2 regions of the Brevibacterium sp. 91QC2O2 genome follow, and region 2 is predicted to be linked to the other one. Evidence: predicted binding sites of a transcription regulator. Region 2 holds the regulator's gene; the other holds the start of a gene.

Region 1 (14,672 bases), on a different contig from region 2:
GTCACCGACATCTCGCCGGACTCGCGGGTGCGCGATTCGATGAACTCGATCAACGCCGCTCAGCGCGACCGCGTGGCCGCCCAGGCCCTGGCGGAGGCCGATAAAATCAAGCGGGTGACACAGGCCGAGGCCGAGGCGGAATCCAAGCGGCTGCAGGGCGAGGGCGTGGCGGCCCAGCGCAAGGCGATCGCCATGGGCATCGCCGAGCAGTACGAAATGCTCAAGCAGGTGGGTATCGAGGACACCGCCGAACAGCTGTTGCTGATGACCCAGTACTTCGACACGATGCAGGACGTGGCCCGCAATGGGAAGTCGAATGTGCTGTTGCTGCCGTCGAACCCGGGTTCGTTGGGCGAACTGAACAAGGAGATCCGCAACACCCTGCTCACGGCCCAGGCCGCACGCGAATCCTGAGGTGATGGGGCCCCGGAGGGCGAATCCCATCACATCCGGGGACTTGCAGCTGACAGTCAGTCGGCGCACATGGTATTCCTGAGGAATGATTCTCGACCGTTTCTTCGCGATCACCAAGCGCGGATCGACCGTCGGCCAGGAACTCCGGGGTGGTCTGGCGACCTTCCTGGCGATGGCCTATATCGTCGTTCTCAACCCCATCATCATCGGCACAGCCCAGGATTCCACCGGCGCCTACTTAGGCGGTGGGAGTGAGCCGAACACCGTAGCGGTCGCCGCCGCGACATCCCTGGTGTCCGGGGTGCTGACCATCCTCATGGGGCTGCTGGGGAACTTCCCGATGGCGGTCTCGTCCTCGCTGGGGATGAGCGCCTTCATCACCTACGGGGTCGTCACGATCCCCGGGATGACCTGGGCCGATGCCATGGGCCTGGTGGTCATCGAGGGCGTCATCCTGCTCATCCTGGTCCTCACGGGGTTCCGCAAGGCGATCTTCGACGCCGTTCCCGCACAGCTGAAGACCGCGATCAGTGTGGGTATCGGTTTGTTCATCGCGCTCATCGGGATGATCAACGCGGGCTTCATCCACAAGGGCAGCGGAAACGGCCTGGAGCTGGGACAGGGCGGCTTCCTGTCCGGCTGGCCCATCCTGGTCTTCGTCCTCGCACTGCTGGCACTGTTCGTCATGTGGGCCGCCAAGGTCCGCGGTGCGATCCTGTACTCGATCCTCGGCGCCACCGTGCTGGCCATCGTGCTCCAGGCGGTCTTCTCCATCGGGCCCAAGACCGGCGACGACGGTGAAATCGCCAACCCGACCGGATGGGGCCTGACCGTTCCGGCACTGAACCAGAACTGGTTCAGCCTGCCCGACCTGTCCGTCCTGGGGCGGTTCAACCTGCTGGGGTCCTTCGACCACGTGGGTGTTGTGGTGACGATCCTGACCGTGTTCACCCTGCTGCTGACGAACTTCTTCGACCTGTTGGGCACCATGGTGGGCGTGGCCAAGACCGGGAAGATCTACGATGAAGTCGGTGAGATCCCACGCACGAAGCGGATCCTCGTGGCCGATGCGCTCGGCGCGATCGGCGGCGGGCTGGGCGGGACCAGCGCGAACTCCGCCTTCGTGGAGTCGACGGTGGGTGCCGGCGAGGGCGCCCGCACGGGCCTTGCCAATATCATCACAGGCGGCCTGCTGCTGGTGACGATCGTGCTGGCCCCGCTGGCCGGCATCATCCCCTCCGAGGCCGCGGCCCCTACCCTGGTGCTCGTCGGCTTCCTCATGATGCAGCAGGTCACCGACATCGACTGGACCGACGTGGAGATCGCGATCCCCGCGTTCATGACGATCGTGCTCATGCCCTTCAGCTACTCGATCACGAACGGGATCGGGGCGGGCTTCATCAGCTACTCGGTCATCAAACTCCTGCGCGGGCACGGGCGCGAAGTCCACCCGCTGATGTACGTCACCGCCGCGATCTTCGTCGTCTACTTCGTCTCCGGTCCGCTGGAGGCCGTTCTGTCCTGAGCCCGGGGCCGGTCCTGGCAGGGGAAACACCCCGGCCATGCAGGCGCCACCCCGACTGACTCGTTATCGTAGTGCTGGGCGGGACCTCGCTCCCGTCCGGCAGAAGGTCCGTCCGCGGCCGTTCATCTACCAAGGAGTTCACATGTACAACCCGGTTCCGGTTCCTTCCCGCACACCCGTCCTGCTCACCGGCGCGACAGTCCTGCCGATCGCCGACCGCGCCGGCCGGCCTGTCGAGGCGCTGGCAACCGGCGATGTGCTGCTCGTCGACGGCCGCATCGCCGCTTACGGCCCGGTCGGTACCCTGAGCGCACCGGAGGGCACTCAGACGATCGACGCCACCGGCAAGTACGTGACGCCCGGCCTGTTCGAGGCCCACGGGCACATCGGCATCGACGAGGACGGAGTGCCCGACGCCGGTGACGACACCAACGAATCGATGACCCCGGACGGTTCCGGACTGCGCGCGCTCGATGGGATCAACCCCGATGACATCGGCTTCAAGGACGCCCTGCGCGGCGGGGTGACCGCAGCTCTGATCAAGCCGGGTTCGGCCAATCCGATCGGAGGGCGCTCCGCGGCGGTCAAGGTCTGGGGCCGGATCGTCGACGAGATGCTCATCAGCCAGGACCTGTCGGTGAAGTCGGCGCTGGGGGAGAACCCCAAGCGCTTCTTCGGCAACCAGGGTAAGGAACCCTCGAAGCGCACGGGCGTGGCGCGCGAACTGCGCAGGGCGTTCACCGCCGCTCAGGACTACAGGGCCGCAAAGGAGTACGCAGAGGCCGAGGGCAAGCCCTTCACCCGGGACCTGGGCAAGGAAACGCTGGTCCAGGTACTCGACGGCGAACTCGCCTGGGACCAGCACTGCCACCGTGCCGACGACATCGCCACCGCCATCCGGCTGTCCAAGGAATTCGGCTACCGGGTCGTGATCAACCATGCCACGGAGGGCCACCGGATCGCCGACTTCCTGGCCGCCGAGGGCGTCGACTGCATCGTGGGGCCGCTGATGACCAGCCGGTCGAAGGTCGAACTGCGCAATCGGACGCTGTCGACGCCGGCCGCGCTCGCGGCCGCCGGCGTGCGGATCGCGCTGACCACCGACCACCCGGTGATCCCCATCAACTTCCTCATCCACGAGGCGTCCCTGGCGGTCAAGGAGGGACTGCCACGCGACACGGCGCTGCAGGCGCTGACCATCAACCCGGCGCTGATGTTCGGCCTGGAGGGCCGACTGGGTTCCCTGGCACCTGACACCGATGCCGATGTCGTCGTCTGGTCGGGCGATCCGCTGGACGTGCTCTCGCGCGTCGAACGGGTCTTCATCGACGGCCGGCAGGTCTACACGCACAACGACGCCACCGGCGCCGCCGATGTCGCAGATCCCTACGGTCCCACCCTCGTGAACGTGCCGTGACCGACCGGCCGCAGTCAGAAGCCGGTGAGACGGCGGCCGAGCGGGAAGCAGAGCGTCAGGCCAGGGCAGAGCGGGCGCGCAGCAGGAAGCGCGTTCAGCAGCTGCTGCGCGGCTCGGCCCAGGCCCATGCTGCCCCGCAGACCGCCGGTGGCAAACGCCGTGCCGCCGAGCGGATAGCCCGCCGGGCGGTGGACCGGATCGTCACCGATCCGGACCCCACCACCCAGCCGATCCCGCTGGTGGCCCGGCTCAAGGGGACCGCCTATCAGGCTCCGGTGCAGCCACAGGCGAAGAACGAGGACGAGGCCAGGATGATCCTGGACTTCGCCGTCGACACCGGCCGGATGCTGTTGCGCGCGGGTGCGGGCTCCAAGGACGTGGAGATCGCGGTCATCGCGGTGTGCACCGCGCTGGGCCTGCCCAATGTCGAGATCGACCTGACCTCGGGGGCGCTGACGGTCCACTACGCGGACCCGGAGGGCCGACTGCTGACCGTTGTGCGGGTGACCCGCGACGAGTCCCTGCACTATGCGAAGATCTCCTCCCTACACGCCCTGATCGCCGATATCGTCGATGGCAAGGTCGACTTCGATACGGCGCGCTCCCGCCTCGATGCCATCCGGCGGCAGCCGCGGCCGTATCCGGAATGGTTCATCACCGGTGCCTGGGCGGCCCTGGTCGGGGCGTTCACCATCCTGGTGGGTGGCGGACCGATCTCGATGACCCTGGGCTTCATCATGGCCATCGTGTTCGACGGGGTGGGCAAGCTGTTGGGCCGGACCGGTGTGCCCGGCTTCTTCATCACCGCGGGGCAGTCCCTGTTGGCGACCCTGGTCGCGACGGTCGCCTGGAACTTCGGTCTGGTCTCCAGCCCGCAGTATCTGGTGGCGGCGGGCATCGTCCTGCTGCTGCCCACTCAGAGCCTGCTGGCGGCCGTCGAGGACGCCCTGACGAGTTTCCCGCTGACCGCTGCGGGCAAGTTCGTGGGCGTGTTCATGACCTTCGCGGGAATCGTCTCGGGGATCGCCGCAGGGCTGTCCCTGGCCGCTGCCATGAACCTGCGCGATATCGACGTGCTCATCGACTCGAGTGCGCTCACGGGGCTGGGCACGGTGCTGGCCTCTTTGGCGGCCTCGGGGGTCGTCGCGGCAGCCGGAGCGGTGGGCATGCAGGCCTCCAAGCGGGTGATCCTGCCCGCCGCGGCCATCGGCATGGTCGGATTCCTGTGCAATTGGGGTCTGGGCGGCCTGGGCATCACCGGCGTGGCGAACTCGTTCATCAGCTCGCTGGTCGTCGGTGTGTTGGCCTATCCCGTGGCGATCTGGAGGCGCACCGCTTCGATCGTCTACCTGATCCCCGCGCTCTACCCGCTGCTGGCCGGCCTGTCGATCTTCTCTGCCGCCTACAACATGGTCGGCAGCGATTCGGTCACGGTCGCCTCGGGGTTGTCGGCGCTGTTCCTGGCAGTCGCCACGAATGCGGCACTGGCGGTGGGCGCCGTGCTCGGCGGCTTCATCTGCGCACCGCTGCAGAGTCATCTGCGCAAGCGGATCACCGAATACCGGCAGCAGGCAGCGGAACCGGCCACCTCGGCCTGAACGGCGCATGCGGGCCCGCAGCGGCGTCCGGCACGGGCCTCAGCCCCTGTCCACCCGCCAGTCGATCGGCGCGCTGCCCTGCTGCTCCAGCAGTCCGTTCGCCCGGCTGAAGGGCCGAGAGCCGAAGAACCCGCGGGAGGCCGACAGCGGCGAGGGATGGGGCGAGGTGATGGTCGGGACGCCCGGTAGCTGCGGGGCCAGGGACTGTGCATCGCGTCCCCACAGGATCGCCACGAGTGGGCCCCCGCGCTCCACCAGCGCGGCGATCGCCGCATCGGTGATCGCCTCCCAGCCACGGCCCCGATGAGACGCGGGCTTACCGGGGCGCACGGTCAGGCACCTGTTGAGCAGCATGACGCCCTGCTCGCTCCAGGCGGACAGATCGCCGTGTGCGGCCGGGGCGATACCCAGATCGTCGTTCAGCTCCCGGTAGATGTTGTTCAGCGACCGGGGGATCGGCCTGACGTGTGGATCGACCGCGAAGGACAGGCCTATCGGATGGCCCGGGGTCGGATAGGGGTCCTGCCCGACGATGAGCACGCGGACGTCCGCCAGAGGAGCGCGGAAGGCGCGGAACACGTTCGCTCCCGCCGGCAGATAGCCCCGGCCGGCGGCGTTCTCGGCGCGCAGGAAGTCGCCCATCGCATGGATCCGCTCGGCGACCGGGGCCAGTGCACGGGCCCAATCGGGGGCCATGATGTTGTCCAAGGGGGCATCGTCCATACGCCCAGCCTACTGGCCGTGTGCACAGGCCGTGTGCGCCGGTGCCGTGTCGTGGACGGGCCCGCGGCGTGGCGCGGGCCACTGTGATCCGGCTAGTCTGAGAGGTGGGTCCCATCCCCGGCCCCGCCGGGTCCGGACGGGCCCGCTCACAGAACATCCGGGCGCACGGGCGCCCGCTGAGAGGAGACGAGTCATGGCCGACTTCCCGGTCAAGCAGGACTGGCAGATGTACATCGGCGGCGAATGGGTCGACGCGGTCGACGGCACCCGGGCCGATGTCATCACCCCGATCGATCGCACCGTCGTCATCGCGACGGTCCCCGAAGGCAAGGATGCCGACGCGGACCGGGCGGTCAAAGCGGCCAGGGCGGCATTCCCCGCCTGGTCCGCCCTGCATTTCAAGGAACGCCAGAAGCTGTTGGTGCGCGCCGCCGACGCGCTCGAGGCGCACGCCGAGGAGCTGGCACAGCTGACCTCGGTCGACACCGGCAACGCACTGCGCACCCAGGCGCGCCCGGAGACCACCATCCTGGTCGACCTGTTCCGCTATATGGGAGGTGTCGCGGGCGAGGTCAAGGGCGATGTGCTGCCCACGGCGCCGGACCAGCTGCACTTCACCCGCCGGGTGCCCCTGGGCGTCGTCGCGGGCATCCTGCCGTGGAATTCGCCGCTGATGATCGCGGCCTTCAAGACCCCGGCCGCCCTGGCGGCGGGCAATACGCTCGTCCTCAAATGCGCCGAGGACGCACCTCTGACGATCCTCAAGATGGCCAGGATCATCGGCGACATCTTCCCCGCCGGCGTGCTCAACGTCGTCACGGGCAAGGGCTCCGTGATCGGCGAGGCCCTGACCACCCACCCGGACGTCGACAAGGTCTCGTTCACCGGTTCGACCCGCGTGGGCAAGCACGTGGCGGAAGTCGCCGGCGCCCGGCTGGCGCACTCCTCGATGGAGCTCGGCGGCAAGAGCCCGAATATCGTGTTCCCCGATTCGAACGACGACTACACGCTGTCCCAGGTGCTGTTGTCCACCCGCTTCGCCCGCCAGGGACAGTCCTGCACCATGGGCTCGCGGCTGTTCCTGCACGAGGACATCTACGATGACTTCCTGGCCAAGCTGGTCGCCGAGGTCGCGCAGATGAAGGTCGGCGATCCGCGGGAGGAGTCCACGGACATCGGCTGCGTGATCAACCAGAAGCAGTTCGACCAGATCACGAACTACATCGAGATCGGCAAGTCGATGCCCGGCGTCGACATCGCCTATGATGGCGAGGCCGACATGGAGGTCGGCGAACCCGGCTTCTACCATGCGCCGGTCATCTTCTCCAAGGCCAAGAACGACTGGCAGACCAGCCGCGAGGAGATCTTCGGCCCGGTCCTGTCGGTCATCCCCTTCTCCACGGAGGAGGAGGTCGTGGCGATGGCCAACGACTCCGATTACGGCTTGGCGGCCTATGTGTTCACCCACGATGTGGACCGCGCCCTGCGTGTGGCGGATGCGATCGAGTCCGGCTGGGTGCAGGTCAACCAGGGTGGCCCGCAGATCGTCGGTCAGTCCTACGGCGGGATGAAGACCTCGGGCTTCGGCCGCGAGGCATCCCTGGAGGGCATGTTGGAGGGCTTCACACAGATCAAGCAGATCAACGTCCACATCGCACCCCGGGACTGAGCGTAGGGAGTTCGAGCCCCGTCGTTACTGGCAACAGCTGGTAGCGGCGGGGCTCTTTCGTTCCTGATGCCACCCAGCGCATCTGCTACCACCGAAACAGACGAGCGCTACTCAACAAACATCGGAAACCAGTTTCGAATAAACCCTTCCCTTCATGAGTGACTCGCGCTACACTTGAGGTAGGTCAGGAAACCCGAATCGGACAGCAAAGTCCCGTCAGGTTTTACGGCTCGTCTTCCCCGACACAGTCACAACACGCGTGCGCTGAATACTCAGTGCGGCTTATGACAGCAACGTCCGGACCCGGGTCCGGTACAGGAGGAGGGGAGAGAACATGACCATCGATTCCACCCTCCCACGCGCTGGCTCCCCCGATCCGGATGAACCCGTAGGCTCGTCCGGAAACCGTCAGGGCCTGTCGGGAGGTGGTCCGGCTCAGGAACAGGACTCGGTCGATGGTACCGGGGTGTTCGCCCGTCCGGCTGACCCCTTTTTGACTTCTGAAGATTGGGAGCGTCTACAGGAGATCGCTCCGGAACTCGCTGTTGCGGCTGAGGCCCTCACTGGTCTGGGTGCCGGTGTGGGCACGGATCCCAGCCTTGACGCTTCCGACCTGCTCCTGGTGCTCAAGGGAATCGAACACCTCACCCGCGTGACCACCTCGACCGAGGCTGCTGTTCTGGCGCGGGCCGAACACGAGGTGCCCACTGTTGATTATGGTGCGAAGACTCTTCCTGCCCTGTTGACTCGCCTATTGAGGATTGATGGGGCGACCGCGAGGCGGCGGGTGCGGTTCGCACGCGCGATCGGTGCCGGCCGGTCTCTAACGGGTGCCCGCCTGGAACCGGCCTACCCCCATGTTGCCCTCGCCCTGGCGGACGGGGGTGTGTCGGTGGATCAGGCGCAGGCGGTAATCCGGGAGATCGAGAAAATCCCCCGCCAGGTCCGGCACGTCCACCACGCCACGGCCGAGAGACTACTCGTGGACACGGTGCCGAGTGTTGATGTGGACCAGATTCGTGTCCTGGGTACGCGGATTCGAGCCTACCTGGATCCCGATGGACGCTTCGCCGAGGTTCCACCGTTGGTTGATGAGTATCACGTGACCGTGACTCCGCGGAGGAATGGTGCGTGGAATCTGACGGGTCTATTGGATCCGGTGACGGGTGGGAAATTGCATGGGCTCTTGACGAATCGGCAGGAACCCGGAGCGCCGGTGGAGGACGCGACGGGAGCGGGTGCGGGCACGGTTACTGAGGTCGGTGGACTGGATGCGGTTCTTGCCGACACGGTTTGGGGAGAGGGCGCGGGGGTGCCCGGTGGCGGAGCTGAACCCGGGGCTGGGCTCGATGAACCCGGCTGTGACCTGCCGGCTAGCGCGGTGACGGTTGATGGCCGGCCCACGACGCGGGCGGATCATCCGTTTGGGTATCGGGAGCGGCCCGATGGGGCCAGGCGGCATGACATGTTCGCGACCTTGATTGATCGGGCTGCGGGTTCGGGTCCGCAGGGTGCGGGGATGGCTCTGGTGGTTACGGCGACTGCTGAAGAGTATGCGCAGGGGAAGGCGGAGGTGGAGTCCACTGCCGGTCCCATCCAGATCAAAGATCTGGAGTCACTGTCTCCGTGCGCGCTCGTGTATTTCCAGGCCAACCAGCCGGGTGCCCGGGAAGTCACGGTTCGGAGTGCTAGTCGGTTTGCTACGCGGCGGCAGGTTGAGTTGATTGCTGCTCGTGATCGGGGGTGTACGTTCCCGGGGTGTGATATGCCGGTGGGGTGGTGTGATGCCCACCATATGATCCCCTGGTCCACTGGTGGACCCACGACGGTGGCGAACCTGACGTTGGCGTGCCGGTTCCACCATACGTGGCATGACCAGCATGGGTGGAGGGCCGAGTTGATTGGTGGTTTGCCGGCGTGGATTCCACCCCGGCATATAGATATCGAACAGCGACCCCTATTCCATTCCCGGTTCACGGCTGCCCTGACCGATATCAGTGCCGCACGGAATGCGGAGGGTCTACCGCCGGTGTGGGTGCCTGCGGATTTCTCCCCACCTGACTGGAATGCAGCAGCAGATCCACCCGATCCACCCGATCCGTCGGGAGCATCGGATTCACTGGGCTTGCCTGGTTCGTCCGGGGCACCGGGTTCTGGCACGCCGTGGGGCACTCACGGGTCCTACACTGCCTCAGACAAGGACACGGACAACACCGACGTCCCACCCTTCTGAACTGGGTAAGCAGGCTGTCTCAAACGGGCAGCTCGCAGAAATCAACCTGGAATAGACAGCACAGGGGTTGCCCGTCAGCTCCGTGGTCTCTTTATTTCATGACTAGTGATTTCACGACTAGTGCAGGTTACCCCGACTTCTTCTCCAACCTTCCCCTGGCTGTGGGTACTTTCCCTGATCGTTGGCTGATGGACATTCCCAGAACCGTGTGGTTGAGGGGCGGGCAGCCTCGGGCCGGTTAAACTATCGGGGACGAAGGAGGAAGGTGTGATGGTCGAAGCCGAGAACACTCAAGCCGAGAGCACCCACGGCGCGGCAGCGTGCAGTGGGCTGACGGACTTCGAAGCCGCGGTGCTCGAGTTCGAAGCGCAGTGGCCCGTGTACTCCGGAGCTAAGGACAGGGCCATCCGGGAAAGTTTCGACCTGGGTGCGGCCGACTACTTCCAAGCCCTGGGCGCACTGCTCGACGACCCCCGCGCCTACATCGCAGATCCCATTCTGATCAAACGGCTGCGCCGGATCCGTGACACCCGACAGCACGGCCGTGCCGCCCACCGAATCGCAAAGTAGGAACATGACGCATCAGTATCCCGAGGACGAGTTCGACAACCTGCAACCGGTGTCGAAGAAGGGTGCGCACCGCCGCCCCGCAGGCCCCCTGAGCCAGGGCGCGGCGATCACCCTGGTGACCGTCCTGGCCATCGTCGCCCTCCTGCTGGTCGGCGGGACGATCAACATCATCAAGCGCTCCGCCGGTGATCCGGAGACGGTCGCGGAACAGGGCGCCGCCGCCGATGCGACCCAGGGCGATGACGGCAAGGACGGCGACGGTAAGGACGAGAAGTCACAGGGGGGATCGGCATCGAGCGCGCCGACCTCCGGTGAGTCGTCCGAACCCACGGCGACCGGGGACTCGGACGTCGACAAGTCGGATATCGAGGTCGGGGTGTTCAATGCCTCGGGCAAGACCGGGGCTGCCGCCAAGCTCAAGTCGACCCTGGAGAACCGGGGGTGGACGGTCACCTCGACGGGCAACCAGTCCTCGGCGTCGAAGAGCACAACCGTGTACTACAAGGAGTCCTCGAACGAGGAGGCCGCGCAGACCCTGGCCGAGGAGATCGGCGCCACGGAGACCAAACAGTCGACCCGTTTCAGCACTGATCTGGCAGTTCTTCTCTGTACCGATCTGGCTGAGTGACAGGGCGGCTCCCACACGATTTCGCAACAATCCGGCAGTCTCATTGCAGCTTTGTCATAAAAGCCGCCACCGACGGGTAATGGCCCTACGGGTGAACTATGGTGGACACCGTCGTGCGGCCGATCCTGACCGTGCGGCTTGTATCAGAGCAATAATGGAGTCATCATGACGCAAGGCACAGTCAAGTGGTTCAACGCCGAAAAGGGCTACGGTTTCATCACCGTCAACGGCGCTGACGACGACGTTTTCGTCCACCACACCCAGATCCAGATGGACGGATACCGGTCGCTTGCCGAGGGCCAGGCCGTTGAGTTCGAGATCGGTGAGGGCAGCAAGGGTCCGCAGGCGGAGAACGTCACGCCGCTGTGATCGACGGTCGATCACCGGACTTTCGGTCCCGCTGAACCGTGTGGGGCGGAACATCCTGGGGATGTTCCGCCCCACTGGTCATTCACGCTTTCATCCCGCGGCGAAATCGAGCGCGTTCCGCGGCCAGGATTTTGCACTCTCCCGGTGAGAGTGCTAAATCTATAGGTGGTGAAAGCCATCATCGTGGGTAGTGGCTGCGGGTGTCTGTGGAAGGGAAACAGGCATTCAGTAGTCGGCCGTCGCGGGCGCCGGCGATGAGGGTTCAACAATCCACCCCGTACAGGGAGGACGCTAGCCACCATGGCAAAGCTCATTGCATTCGACGAAGAAGCGCGTCGTGGCCTCGAAACCGGTCTGAACACCTTGGCTGACGCAGTCAAGGTCACGCTCGGACCGCGCGGCCGCAACGTCGTGCTGGAAAAGAAGTGGGGCGCACCGACCATCACCAACGATGGTGTGTCCATCGCCAAGGAGATCGAGCTCGAGGATCCGTACGAGAAGATCGGCGCGGAACTCGTCAAGGAAGTCGCCAAGAAGACCGACGACGTCGCAGGTGACGGCACCACGACCGCCACCGTCCTGGCCCAGGCGCTGGTCCGCGAGGGCCTGCGCAACGTCGCAGCCGGAGCCGATCCGGTCGGCCTGCGCCGGGGCATCGAGAAGGCTGTCGCGGCCGTGACCGCGACCCTGCTCGACTCCGCCAAGGAAATCGAGACCAAGGAACAGATCGCAGCCACCGCGGGCATCTCCGCCGGCGATCCGGCGATCGGTGAGCTGATCGCCGAGGCGATCGACAAGGTCGGCAAGGAAGGCGTCGTCACCGTCGAGGAGTCGAACACCTTCGGCCTGGAGCTGGAGCTCACCGAGGGCATGCGCTTCGACAAGGGCTACATCTCCGGTTACTTCGTCACCGATACGGAACGCCAGGAGACCGTTCTGGAGGATCCCTACATCCTGATCGCCAACTCGAAGATCAGCAATGTGAAGGACCTGCTGCCCGTCCTGGAGAAGGTCCAGCAGTCGGGCAAGCCGCTGCTGATCATCGCCGAAGACGTCGAGGGCGAAGCCCTGGCGGTTCTGGTGGTCAACAAGATCCGTGGCACCTTCAAGTCCGTGGCCGTCAAGGCACCGGGCTTCGGTGACCGCCGCAAGGCGCAGCTGGCCGATATCGCCATCCTCACCGGTGGCCAGGTCATCGCCGAAGAGGTGGGCCTGAAGCTCGAGAACGCCACCGTGGATCTGCTGGGCACCGCCCGCAAGGTCGTCATCACGAAGGACGAGACGACGATCGTCGAAGGTGCCGGCGACTCCGAGGAGATCGCGGGCCGCGTGGCCCAGATCCGTGCGGAGATCGAGAACACCGACTCCGACTACGACCGTGAGAAGCTCCAGGAGCGCCTGGCCAAGCTGGCCGGCGGCGTGGCCGTCATCAAGGCCGGTGCCGCCACCGAGGTCGAGCTCAACGAGCGCAAGCACCGCATCGAGGACGCGGTGCGCAATGCGAAGGCGGCTGTGGAAGAGGGCATCGTCGCCGGCGGCGGCGTTGCCCTGATCCAGGCGGGCGCCTCGGCGTTCGACACGCTCGAACTGACCGGCGACGAGGCCACCGGTGCTGCGATCGTCAAGGTCGCCATTGAGGCCCCGCTCAAGCAGATCGCGACGAATGCGGGCCTGGAGCCCGGCGTCGTGGCCGAAAAGGTCCGCACGCTGCCCATCGGACACGGCCTCAACGCCGCGACCGGCGAGTACGTGGATCTGCTGGGAGCCGGCATCAACGACCCGGTCAAGGTCACCCGTTCCGCGCTGGAGAACGCGGCATCGATCGCAGGCCTGTTCCTGACGACCGAGGCCGTCGTGGCCGATAAGCCGGAACCCGCGGCCCCCGCCGCGGATCCGACAGGCGGCATGGGCGGCATGGACTTCTGAGTCCGATCCACCCAGTACCGACAACCGGCGGCGCACCCCGATCACAGGGTGCGCCGCCGGTTGTCTTCCAGGGCTCTACCCGGTCCGGGGACAGCAGGGTTTCAGTGCGCGCACAGACTCCCACTCCATAATTGAAGGCGTCGGATCAATCAGCTTGTATCGGGAGTAGTATCCATGGGGTTTGTCTTTCTCCTCATCCTCGCCATCATCGGCGTGGGGTTCTTCTGGTCGTCGCACAAGGAGAAGCAGCGCCGGGTGGCCCAGCAGGCCGAAGAACTCGACATGGTCAGGCGGACCGCTGAAGAGGATGTCACCCAGTTCGGCGAACTAGTCGCAGATCTTGACATCGTCACCGCGGGCGTCCAACTGGACGAAGGTGGCAGGCAGGACTACAAGCGGGCTCTGGAAGCCTACGACACCGCCAAGAACACTCTGGAGGCGGTACAACGGCCCGAGGACATCGCGCATGTGACGCAGGCGCTGGAGGACGGCCGCTACGCCGCCAGCTGCGTGCGCGCCAGGGTCGAGGGCAGGCCACTGCCAGTGCGTCGCCCACCCTGTTTCTTCAACCCCCAGCACGGCCCAAGCGTCGAAGACGTCGACTGGGCTCCGGCGGGTGGGCGGTTGCGTCCCGTGCCGGTATGCGCGGCCGATGCCGAACGCCTGGCAGTGGGCGCCGAACCCGCCGTGCGCAAGGTACCGGGGGCGGATGGCTATTCCCGGCGCGCCTACTGGGAGGCGGGCCCCGCCTACGCCCAGTACAACCGCGGCTACTTCAACGGCTATGCCGGTTCGGGCATGCTGCCAGGGGTACTGATGGGCGCGATGCTCATGGGCGGTATGGGACACGCCTTCGGCCCGATGGGCTGGGACCAGCAGGAGATGATGGCCGACGGTGACTTCGGTCAGGACATCACCGGCGGAGCCGATATGGGCGGAGACCTCGGCGGTGGGGACTTCGGTGGGGATATGGACTTCGGAGACTTGTTCTAGCCCCTCTGCCCGGTCTGGGATCTTCGCCCCGGCCCCTTTGGACTTGTTGTGCCGGCGGCGGACTAGACTGGAGGACCATGGAAACCGTAGAGATCCGCGATGACAGTATCCGCCTGGGCCAGCTCCTGAAACTCTCCGGCATTGTCGAGGACGGGGCCATGGCCAAACAGCTCATCGCCGATGGGCAGGTCAGCGTAGATGGTCGCACGGAGACCCGCCGGGGTGCGACGATTCACCCGGGCGCCACTGTGGAACTCATGGGGGAGTCCTTCACCGTGGCCCGCGCCTGACACCGGCCCGGGCGCCGCAGAGGACGCACCGGGCCCCGTTGTGACGGAGATCGGGAACCTTATAGTGAGTCGGTCAGTCCCGGAGCGTCCCACACCGGTGACCACTTGGACAGATCGTCCTCGAATCGCAGATCGGCGCCGATGGCCGAACGGATGTTGAACTCCACTGCCGTATCGCGCCGGTTCGGTCCCACCTGGACGAAGGGGTAGAAGGTACCGCGCTTGTACAGGTAGACCAGTGCGGCGTTGACCCCGGCAGAAGACCGGAAGTACAGGGTGGAGCACAGCAGCATGGGTCCGAATCCCTGGGCCTCGAG
Region 2 (8,668 bases):
TTGCAGATCACCGGCGTCGTCAAGCCCCGCGATATGCGCGCGCAGTACCTGGACCGGATGGACATCGAACGTGAACGCGGCATCACGATCAAATCCCAAGCCGTTCGCATGCCATGGGAGGTCGACGGCACCCCGTACGCGCTGAACATGATCGACACCCCCGGTCACGTCGACTTCACCTATGAGGTCTCCCGCTCGTTGGCCGCCTGCGAGGGCACTCTGCTGCTGGTCGACGCGGCACAGGGTATCGAGGCCCAGACCCTGGCGAATCTGTATCTGGCGCTGGAGAACGATCTGGCGATCATCCCCGTGCTCAACAAGATCGACCTGCCGGCGGCGCAGCCGGAGAAGTACGCGGAGGAACTGGCCAATCTGATCGGCTGCGAGCCCGAGGACTGCCTGCGCGTGTCCGGTAAGACCGGCGAGGGCGTGGACGCGGTGCTCGACAAGATCGTCGGCGAGGTCCCCGCGCCGGTGGGCGACCCCGATGCGCCGGCCCGGGCGATGATCTTCGACTCCGTCTACGACACCTACCGCGGGGTCGTCACCTACGTCCGCGTGGTCGATGGCAAGTTGGCCCCGCGCGAGAAGATCGAAATGCTCTCCACCGGCGCCACCCACGAACTGCTGGAGATCGGCGCCTCGACCCCGGAGCCTCACCCCTCGGATGGACTGGGCGTGGGCGAGGTCGGTTACCTCATCACCGGCGTCAAGGACGTCCGCCAGTCCCGCGTGGGCGATACCGTGACGAATGCGCGCAAGCCCGCAGAAGAGGCCCTCGGCGGCTACCGGGATCCCAAACCGATGGTGTTCTCCGGGTTGTTCCCGATCGACGGTTCGGACTATCCGGACCTGCGCGATGCCCTTGACAAGCTCAAGCTCAACGATGCCGCCCTGGTCTACGAACCGGAGACCTCGGCCGCCCTGGGCTTCGGCTTCCGCTGTGGTTTCCTGGGCCTGCTGCACCTGGAGATCATCCGGGAGCGGCTGGAGCGGGAATTCGGCCTCGACCTCATCGCCACGGCCCCATCCGTGGTCTATCAGGTGACGCTGGAGGACGGCAGTGCCCGCGAGGTCACGAACCCCAGCGAGTATCCCGACGGCAAGATCAAAGAGGTCCGCGAACCCATGGTCAAGGCCACGATCCTGACCCCCAGCGAGTTCGTGGGCGCCGTGATGGAGCTGTGTCAGTCCAAGCGCGGACAGATGCAGGGGATGGACTACCTGTCCGAGGACCGTGTCGAATTGCGCTACCGGATGCCGCTGGCCGAAATCGTCTTCGACTTCTTCGACCAGCTCAAATCCCGGACCAAGGGCTACGCCTCGCTGGACTACAACGACGACGGCCAGGCCGCAGCGGACCTGGTGAAGGTCGACATCCTGCTGCACGGGGACGCAGTGGACGCGTTCTCCGCGATCGTGCACAAGGACAAGGCCTATGCCTACGGGGTGGAGATGGCCGGGAAGCTGCGCGGCCTGATCCCGCGCCAGCAGTTCGAAGTGCCGATCCAGGCGGCCATCGGCTCGCGCATCATCGCGCGCGAGACCATCAGGGCTATGCGCAAGGACGTGCTCTCGAAGTGCTACGGCGGCGATATCAGCCGTAAGCGCAAGCTGTTGGAGAAGCAGAAGGCGGGCAAGAAGCGGATGAAGATGGTGGGTTCCGTCGAGGTCCCGCAGGAGGCCTTCATCGCAGCCCTGTCCTCCGATGGCGGCGGCTCCAAGGACGGCAAGGGCAAGGACAAGTAGGGTGCCGGCCCAGCCCATCGGCGACATCCCGCCGCTCACGGGCGCTCTGCCCGCCGGCGTGGCACAGGGCAGTGCACAACGGACCTGGAGCGCCTACGTCCACGTGCCCTACTGCCGCGTGCGCTGCGGGTACTGCGATTTCAACACCTATACCTCGACGGATCTGGGCCCCGGTGCGAACCGGGAGGACTTCCGGGCGGGGATCGCCGCGGAAATGGACCTTGCCGCAGGAGTGCTCAACCGGGCGGGGGTGGCGAGGCGGCCCCTGGACACCGTGTTCTTCGGCGGCGGCACGCCCACCCTGCTGGCGGCCGAGGTGCTGGCCGGCGTGCTGCAGGACCTGCAGGAGCGCTGGCCCCTGGCCGCCGGGGCCGAGGTCACCACCGAGGCCAACCCCGACACCCTGACACCTGCGTACATCGACACCCTGGCCGCCGCGGGTTTCACCCGGATCTCCCTGGGCATGCAATCGGCGGTGCCGCACGTGCTGGAGACCCTGGATCGGACCCACGATCCGCGGCGCATTCCCGAGGTCGTGCAGTGGATCAAGGCCGCCGGCCTGCAGGTCAGCCTCGACCTGATCTACGGCACCCCGGGGGAGTCACTGGAAGACTGGCGGCGCTCTGTGGAAGTCGCCCTGGCCAACGAGCCCGACCATATTTCGGCGTACTCGCTGATCGTGGAGCCCGGCACCAAGATGGGGTCGCAGGTGCGCCGTGGAGAACTCCCGATGCCCGATGAGGACGATCTGGCCGATAAGTACGAACTGGCGGACGCGCTGTTCGCGGCCGCTGGACTGCACTGGTACGAGGTCAGCAATTTTTCTACTGGCCCGGATACCCGCTGCAGGCACAACCTCGCCTATTGGCAGGAGGGCGACTGGTGGGGGTTCGGCGCCGGCGCCCATTCGCATGTGGGCGGCACCCGATTCTGGAACGCGAAGCATCCGCGTGCCTGGGCGGCCCGGCTGGCAGCGGGCCAGTCCCCGGCAGTGGGCCGGGAAGTCCTCGGACCGGACACCCGGGAAGTCGAGCGGATCATGCTGGCAGCGCGGATCGAACATGGCCTGCGGCGCGATTCGCTGCCGGATGGGGCCACGGCGTACCTGAACCGGTTCGAGCGGATGGGTCTGTTGGAGGACGATCCGATCTGGTTCGCGCCCACTGTCTCCGGGCGCCTGATGGCCGACTACATGGTCAGGGAATTGAGCGATCTGCTGATCTGAACGCCATGCGGCGGCCCCGGCACAGAACACCGAGGGCCCCGGAGTGATTACTCCGGGGCCCTCGGTTGCGCAGGTGCGGCTCACACTCGCGGTGCGTTCACTTGATGAACTGGATGGTCATGGGGTAACGGTATCCCTGGCCCTTGTTGGCGGCAACAGCCTGCAGAATGCCGAAGACGATCTGCACGATTGCTGTTGCGAAGTAGAGAATCCCACCGATGCCGAATGTGACCACTGTGATGATGGAGATTGCAGCATTGGCAATGACAATGGTGATCCCGAAATTCAGCGCCTGCCTGCTGTGTTCCCTGACGAATGCTGACTCATCTTTCTTTACAAGGAAGAGGATGAGGGGCACGATCCAGCCGGTCAACAATTGTCCGATCCCAACCCACAGGCTTGTGGTGCGATCGTTCGGGCTGGCCCGCCAGAAGGCCTCGGAGCCCTCGCCGTAGACGCCCTCGGGCAACTGGGTCGAGGCCTGCGGGCCGGTGAAGGGCTGCTGGCCCGGCTGGTAGTAGGACTGGGCGCCGGGCTGTCCATAGCCCGGCTGGCCGTAGTTCTGTTGCGGATTCTGGGCGTAATCCGGGTTCTGCCCGTATCCCTGTCCGTAGTTCTGTCCGAGAGCGTTCTGCTCGGGCTGTTCGTTGTGGGGGTCCTGACTCATGGTCTTCCTCCTCGAATCGGCTGCGGGACGGTGTCGTACTGAGCACACCCTACCCGGCGCACCACGCCGGGTACCACATGGGGTTTGGCAAATCCGGCGCTACGAGTGCTATTCAAAGCCTTTTCCAAGGTCGGGGCGCGTGTTCAGGAGTGCCCGACTGTGACGAAGTCGATGAGTTCCTCGACCCGGCCGGACAGCGCGGGATCGACATCTCCCATGGTGCTCACACTGCGCAGGATCCTCGCCCAGGCCCTGGCCGTATCGCGGTGGTCGGCGTGGGGCCAGCCGATCCGGGCCAGGGTGCCCAGTTTCCAGTCCTCGCCCCTGGGGACCTCGGGCCAGGCCCGGATGCCGACCACCGCGGGTTTGACGGCGGCCCAGATGTCGATGAACGGGTGACCGATGATGTGGACGCTGCCGGAGTAGGCGCGGTGGGACATGACCTCGGCGGCGATTCTGGACTCCTTCGAGCCGCTGACCACGTGGTCGGCCAGCACTCCGACCCGGTGCTGCGCATCGGGCCGGAACTCGGCGAGCCGCTCGGCGAGCACGTCGAGGCCGCCCAGGGGTTCGACGACCACGCCCTCATAGCGCAGGTCCTCGCCCCAGATCTTCTCCACCAGTTCGGCATCGTGCTTTCCCTCGACCCAGATCCGGCTGGGCCTGGCCACACGGGCGGGGCTCTCGGGTACTGCGATCGACCCGGAGGCGGTCCGCCCCGGAGGGGGCCCCGCCTGGGTCCGGCGCGCTCCCGGTGCGCCATCGGCACCGATCCTGTATTCGGGTCCCCTGTGCTTGGGCCGGGTTAATTCGACCGGACGGCCGTCGATCCAGAAGCCTGCGCCCAGTTCGAAGGCGCGCCGCGTGCCCATGCGGTCCTCGAGCACCACGGAGAAGCCCCCGGGGGCTTTCTGCACCTGCAGTATCGCGCCGACGAAACCGGTGGCGACCTCCTCGACGACCAGGCCGGGGTCGGCGGGCACCTTTTGGGAACTCGGCCTGCGGTGGGCGCTGCGGCCTCCGGAGAGCACATCGCGGCCATAGGGATCGGTGAATGTCACCCCACCAATCTAGCTCGGTTCCCCGTTCGGGTGTGGGAGCCACCCGATGTGAGCGACGATATTTTGGCCCGCAGGGTCCGCGGCGTAGAATTGGCACTCCGGGTGTTCGAGTGCCAATGTGGGGGACGCAGCCGCCGACACCGTGTCAGTTGAGGAGGGGCCGTGAACGACGACCGCAGGAATCGGGTATTGCGGGCGATCATCGAGGACTACGTGGCGACCAATGAACCGGTGGGCTCGAAGGCGCTGGTGGACCGGCACGGGTTGAGGGTGTCCCCGGCCACTATTCGCAATGACATGGCAGCGCTCGAACAGGACGGTCTGATCGCCCAGCCCCACACCTCGGCCGGCCGGATTCCCACCGATAAGGGCTACCGCGTGTTCGTCGACAGACTCGACGACGTCAAGCCCCTGTCGACGGCCGAACGCCGTGCCATCTCCCGGGTTCTCCAGGCACCGGTCGACATCGACGATATGCTCGAGCGCACCGTTCGGCTGCTCTCGGGGCTGACCCACCAGGTCGCGCTCGTCCAGTACCCGACGGCCTCGCAGACCCGGGTGCGCCACGTCGAACTGGTCGAATTGACTCCGGGCCGCCTGCTGGCGGTCCTCATCACGGATTCCGGCCAGGTCGAACAGCGCGTGGTCGACTTGGGCGATGACGTGGTGCCGGTGGATCCCACGGCTCTGCGCGATGGTGTCAATCGGGCGCTGCGCGGGGTCCGGCTGGCCCGGATCGACACAGCCCTGGACGACCTCCAGGTGCCCGCCGAGCACGCAGCGGCCGGCGCCCGGCTCGCCGAGGTGCTCAAGGACCTGGCCCGACTCGGCAGGCAGGACCGTCTGTTGATGGCGGGCACCGCCAACCTGGCGCGCGCCGGCGGCGAGTTCTTCTCGCAGATCGCCCCGCTGCTCGACGCCTTCGAGGAGCAGGTCGTGCTCCTGCGGCTGCTGTCCTCGATGGCCCAGGATTCCGAACCCGTGGCGGTGCGGATCGGTCATGAGAACGACCTGGAGTCCTTCTCCTCGACCTCCGTGATCGCCAGTCCCTATGGGGGGCCGGAAGCCGGGGCCAGGCTGGCGGTGCTCGGCCCCACCAGAATGGATTACCCGACCACGATGGCCGCGGTGCGCGCGGTCGCCAAGTACGTATCCGTGATCCTGTCCGACTAGGCGGGCGCGGAGACAAGCATCCGATACGACTCAAGACGAAGGAAACACGTGAGCGATCACTATGAGACCTTGGGCGTGGCGCGCGACGCGGCGCCCGAGGAGATCAAGAAGGCCTACCGGAAGTTGGCGCGCAAGCTCCACCCGGACGTCAACCCCGGACACGAAGAGGAGTTCAAACAGGTCTCCGTGGCCTACGAGGTGCTCTCCGATCCGGTCAAGCGCAGCAACTACGATAACGGCGGTGGCGAGTACGGCCAGGCGGCCGGTGGTTTCGGCGGCGCCGGCTTCGGGGGCTTCGGCGATATCTTCGAGACCTTCTTCGGTGGGGGAGCAGGAGCCGGCCGTGGCCCGATCCCGCGCGCGCAGCGCGGTCAGGACGCCCTGGTCGACCTGCAGATCGACCTGCGCACCGCGGTGTTCGGGGGGACCGAGGAACTGTCGATTTCGACCGCGGCCCGGTGCGAGACCTGCGACGGCTCCGGCTGCCGCCCCGGTACCGACTACGACACCTGCTCGCTGTGCCACGGGCAGGGCTCCGTGCGCCAGACGACCCGCACCCTGCTGGGCAATATGGTGACGAACCAGCCGTGCTCGAACTGCCAGGGTTTCGGCACCGTGATCCCCGATCCGTGCAATTCCTGCCATGGCGAGGGCCGTGTGCGCACCGAGCGCACGCTCAGCGTCAAGATCCCCGGTGGAGTCCGCGAGGGCACCCGGATCCTGTTGACCGGGCAGGGCGAGGTCGGGCCATGGGGCGGCCCCGCGGCGGATCTGCACCTGGAGGTCGCCGTCGCCGAGGACCCCGTGTTCAGCCGTGATGGCGATAATCTGCGCGCTACCCTGCGGGTGCCGATGACGGCAGCGGCCCTGGGCACAAGCGTCACGGTGGACACCTTCGACGGGCCGCGCGAGGTCGACATCGAGGCCGGCACCCAATCGGGCACGCAGACCCGGCTGGCCGGCCTGGGCGCAACCCGGCTGCGCCGTAACAGCCGCGGCGATCTGGTCCTGACGATTCTGGTGCAGACTCCGCAGAAGGTCACCGAGGAACAGCGGGAGCTGCTCGAGCGCCTCGCCGGAATGCGCGGCGAGCACGATGCCTCCGGCCTGGTCGATGCCAGTGCCGAGAAGCACGCCAAGGGCCCCTTCTCCCGCCTGCGCGACAAGTTCGCCGGACGCTGAGGCGCGCACATGACAGCTCCCGTTTTCCTGTCGACCTTCGCCCAGCCGGGCGCCGTCGGCGATCTGCTGGGTTTCGGCCCGGAAGTGGCCGGCCATGCCGTGCGCGTGCGCAAACTCGGCCCCGGCGCTGAGGTGGACATCATCGACGGCGCCGGTCTGCGGTTGAGCGGAGTCATCGAGACCGCGAGCCCGGAGGCACTGAGCCTGCGGGTTCGCACCTGTGTGCAGGAGCCCGCCCCGCGCCCCGCACTGGTCCTGGTCCAGGCCCTGGCCAAGGGCGACCGCGATCTGGCCGGGATCGAGGCCGCCTGCGAGGTCGGCGTCGACGAGGTCGTGCCGTGGGCGGCCCAGCGCTCGATCGTCGACTGGCCGGCGAAGAAGGCCGCGAAGTCCCATGCGAAGTGGCTCAACACTCTCCGGGCGGCCACCCTGCAGGCCCGCCGGTCCAGGGTCCCCGTTCTGCACGACTTGGTCCGTGGCACCTCGCTGGCCGGCAAGCTGGGGCCCGGCGATGCCTGCATCGTGCTGCACGAAACAGCGCAGGAGCACCTGCCGCGGGTATTGGCACAGTTGCCCGAGGACCTGGAGAGGATCGTCTTCGTCGTCGGACCCGAGGGCGGGATCTCCGATGCCGAGCTCGCCGCGCTGCAGGCGGCCGGAGCCCGGCCGGCGCTGCTGGGCACGACGATTCTGCGGGCCTCGACCGCAGGACCCGTCGCACTCGGCATCGCCCAGGTCGCCCTGGGCCGTTGGGCATGATTCCGGGCGTGGCCGGGACCGGTAGACTGGGCGCGGAATCCGGCGGGCTCATCAGGAAGGACAACCCCCTGCACACTCAGTCAGCAGACACGACCCCCAGCACCACGGAGACTCCGGCCGAGGCCGTCACGGTGCGCATGAGCATCGGAGCCCAGGTCGACCCCGTCGCGATGTTCGGTCCAGCAGATGCGGGACTGCGTCGCCTCGAGGCCCTGGCCGGCGACACCCGGTTCCATGTCCGTGGCCATGACGTGACCGTCACCGGATCGCAGGCGAATGTCGACGCAGCGGTCCGCGTCCTGGGTGAAATGCGCAAACTCGCGGCGGCGGGCCAGCCGAACGATCCGGAGACCGTGGAACGCCTATGGGGCGAGCCCGCGGCAGGCGCCGACGTCCTGGGGGCGAACATCCTGTCCCACCGGGGCACGTCGATCAGGCCCAAGACCTTCGGCCAGCACCAGTACGTCAATGCGATCCGGAACCACACGATCACCTTCGGCACCGGCCCGGCCGGTACCGGGAAGACATATCTGGCCATGGCCATGGCCGTCACCGCTCTGCAGCACCGTGAGGTGGCGCGGATCATCCTGACCAGGCCGGCCGTCGAGGCGGGGGAGCACCTGGGCTTCCTGCCCGGTTCCCTGGACGAGAAGATCGACCCCTATGTGCGGCCGCTCTACGATGCACTGCACGATATGATCGATCCCGACCACATCAAGACGCTGTTGGACACCGGGGTCATCGAAGTGGCGCCCCTGGCCTATATGCGAGGGCGCACCCTCAACGACGCCTTCATCATCCTCGATGAGGCACAGAACACCACCTTCGAACAGATGAAGATGTTCCTGACCC

Evidence for each region. Region 2 encodes HrcA, which represses chaperone genes, less so after heat shock. Its sites were predicted from a motif close to TTNGCACTCGNNNNNNNCGAGTGCNAA; they were not measured.
Region 1: the regulator HrcA is predicted to act here: its motif matches at 11,277-11,303, upstream of groL (chaperonin GroEL).

Annotation. Positions count from the first base shown of each region.
Region 1 covers NZ_JANIJY010000021.1:11,602-26,273, forward strand. Annotated here, with positions in the region: partial or broken gene NQ036_RS12555 (SPFH domain-containing protein) at 1-411, shown strand, start outside; gene NQ036_RS12560 (NCS2 family permease) at 500-1,939, shown strand; gene NQ036_RS12565 (amidohydrolase) at 2,082-3,356, shown strand; gene NQ036_RS12570 (threonine/serine exporter family protein) at 3,353-4,954, shown strand; gene NQ036_RS12575 (uracil-DNA glycosylase) at 4,994-5,677, opposite strand; gene NQ036_RS12580 (aldehyde dehydrogenase family protein) at 5,871-7,346, shown strand; gene NQ036_RS15860 (DUF222 domain-containing protein) at 7,681-9,579, shown strand; gene NQ036_RS12585 (DUF3263 domain-containing protein) at 9,850-10,149, shown strand; gene NQ036_RS12590 (LytR C-terminal domain-containing protein) at 10,154-10,777, shown strand; gene NQ036_RS12595 (cold-shock protein) at 10,943-11,146, shown strand; gene groL (chaperonin GroEL) at 11,447-13,072, shown strand; gene NQ036_RS12605 (hypothetical protein) at 13,247-14,065, shown strand; gene NQ036_RS12610 (RNA-binding S4 domain-containing protein) at 14,143-14,355, shown strand; gene NQ036_RS12615 (hypothetical protein) at 14,415-14,672, opposite strand, start outside.
Region 2 covers NZ_JANIJY010000001.1:318,714-327,381, reverse strand. Annotated here, with positions in the region: gene lepA (translation elongation factor 4) at 1-1,749, shown strand, start outside; gene hemW (radical SAM family heme chaperone HemW) at 1,751-2,974, shown strand; gene NQ036_RS01570 (DUF4870 domain-containing protein) at 3,072-3,641, opposite strand; gene NQ036_RS01565 (DUF3097 domain-containing protein) at 3,785-4,702, opposite strand; gene hrcA (heat-inducible transcriptional repressor HrcA) at 4,865-5,875, shown strand; gene dnaJ (molecular chaperone DnaJ) at 5,924-7,057, shown strand; gene NQ036_RS01550 (16S rRNA (uracil(1498)-N(3))-methyltransferase) at 7,067-7,816, shown strand; gene NQ036_RS01545 (PhoH family protein) at 7,954-8,668, shown strand, end outside.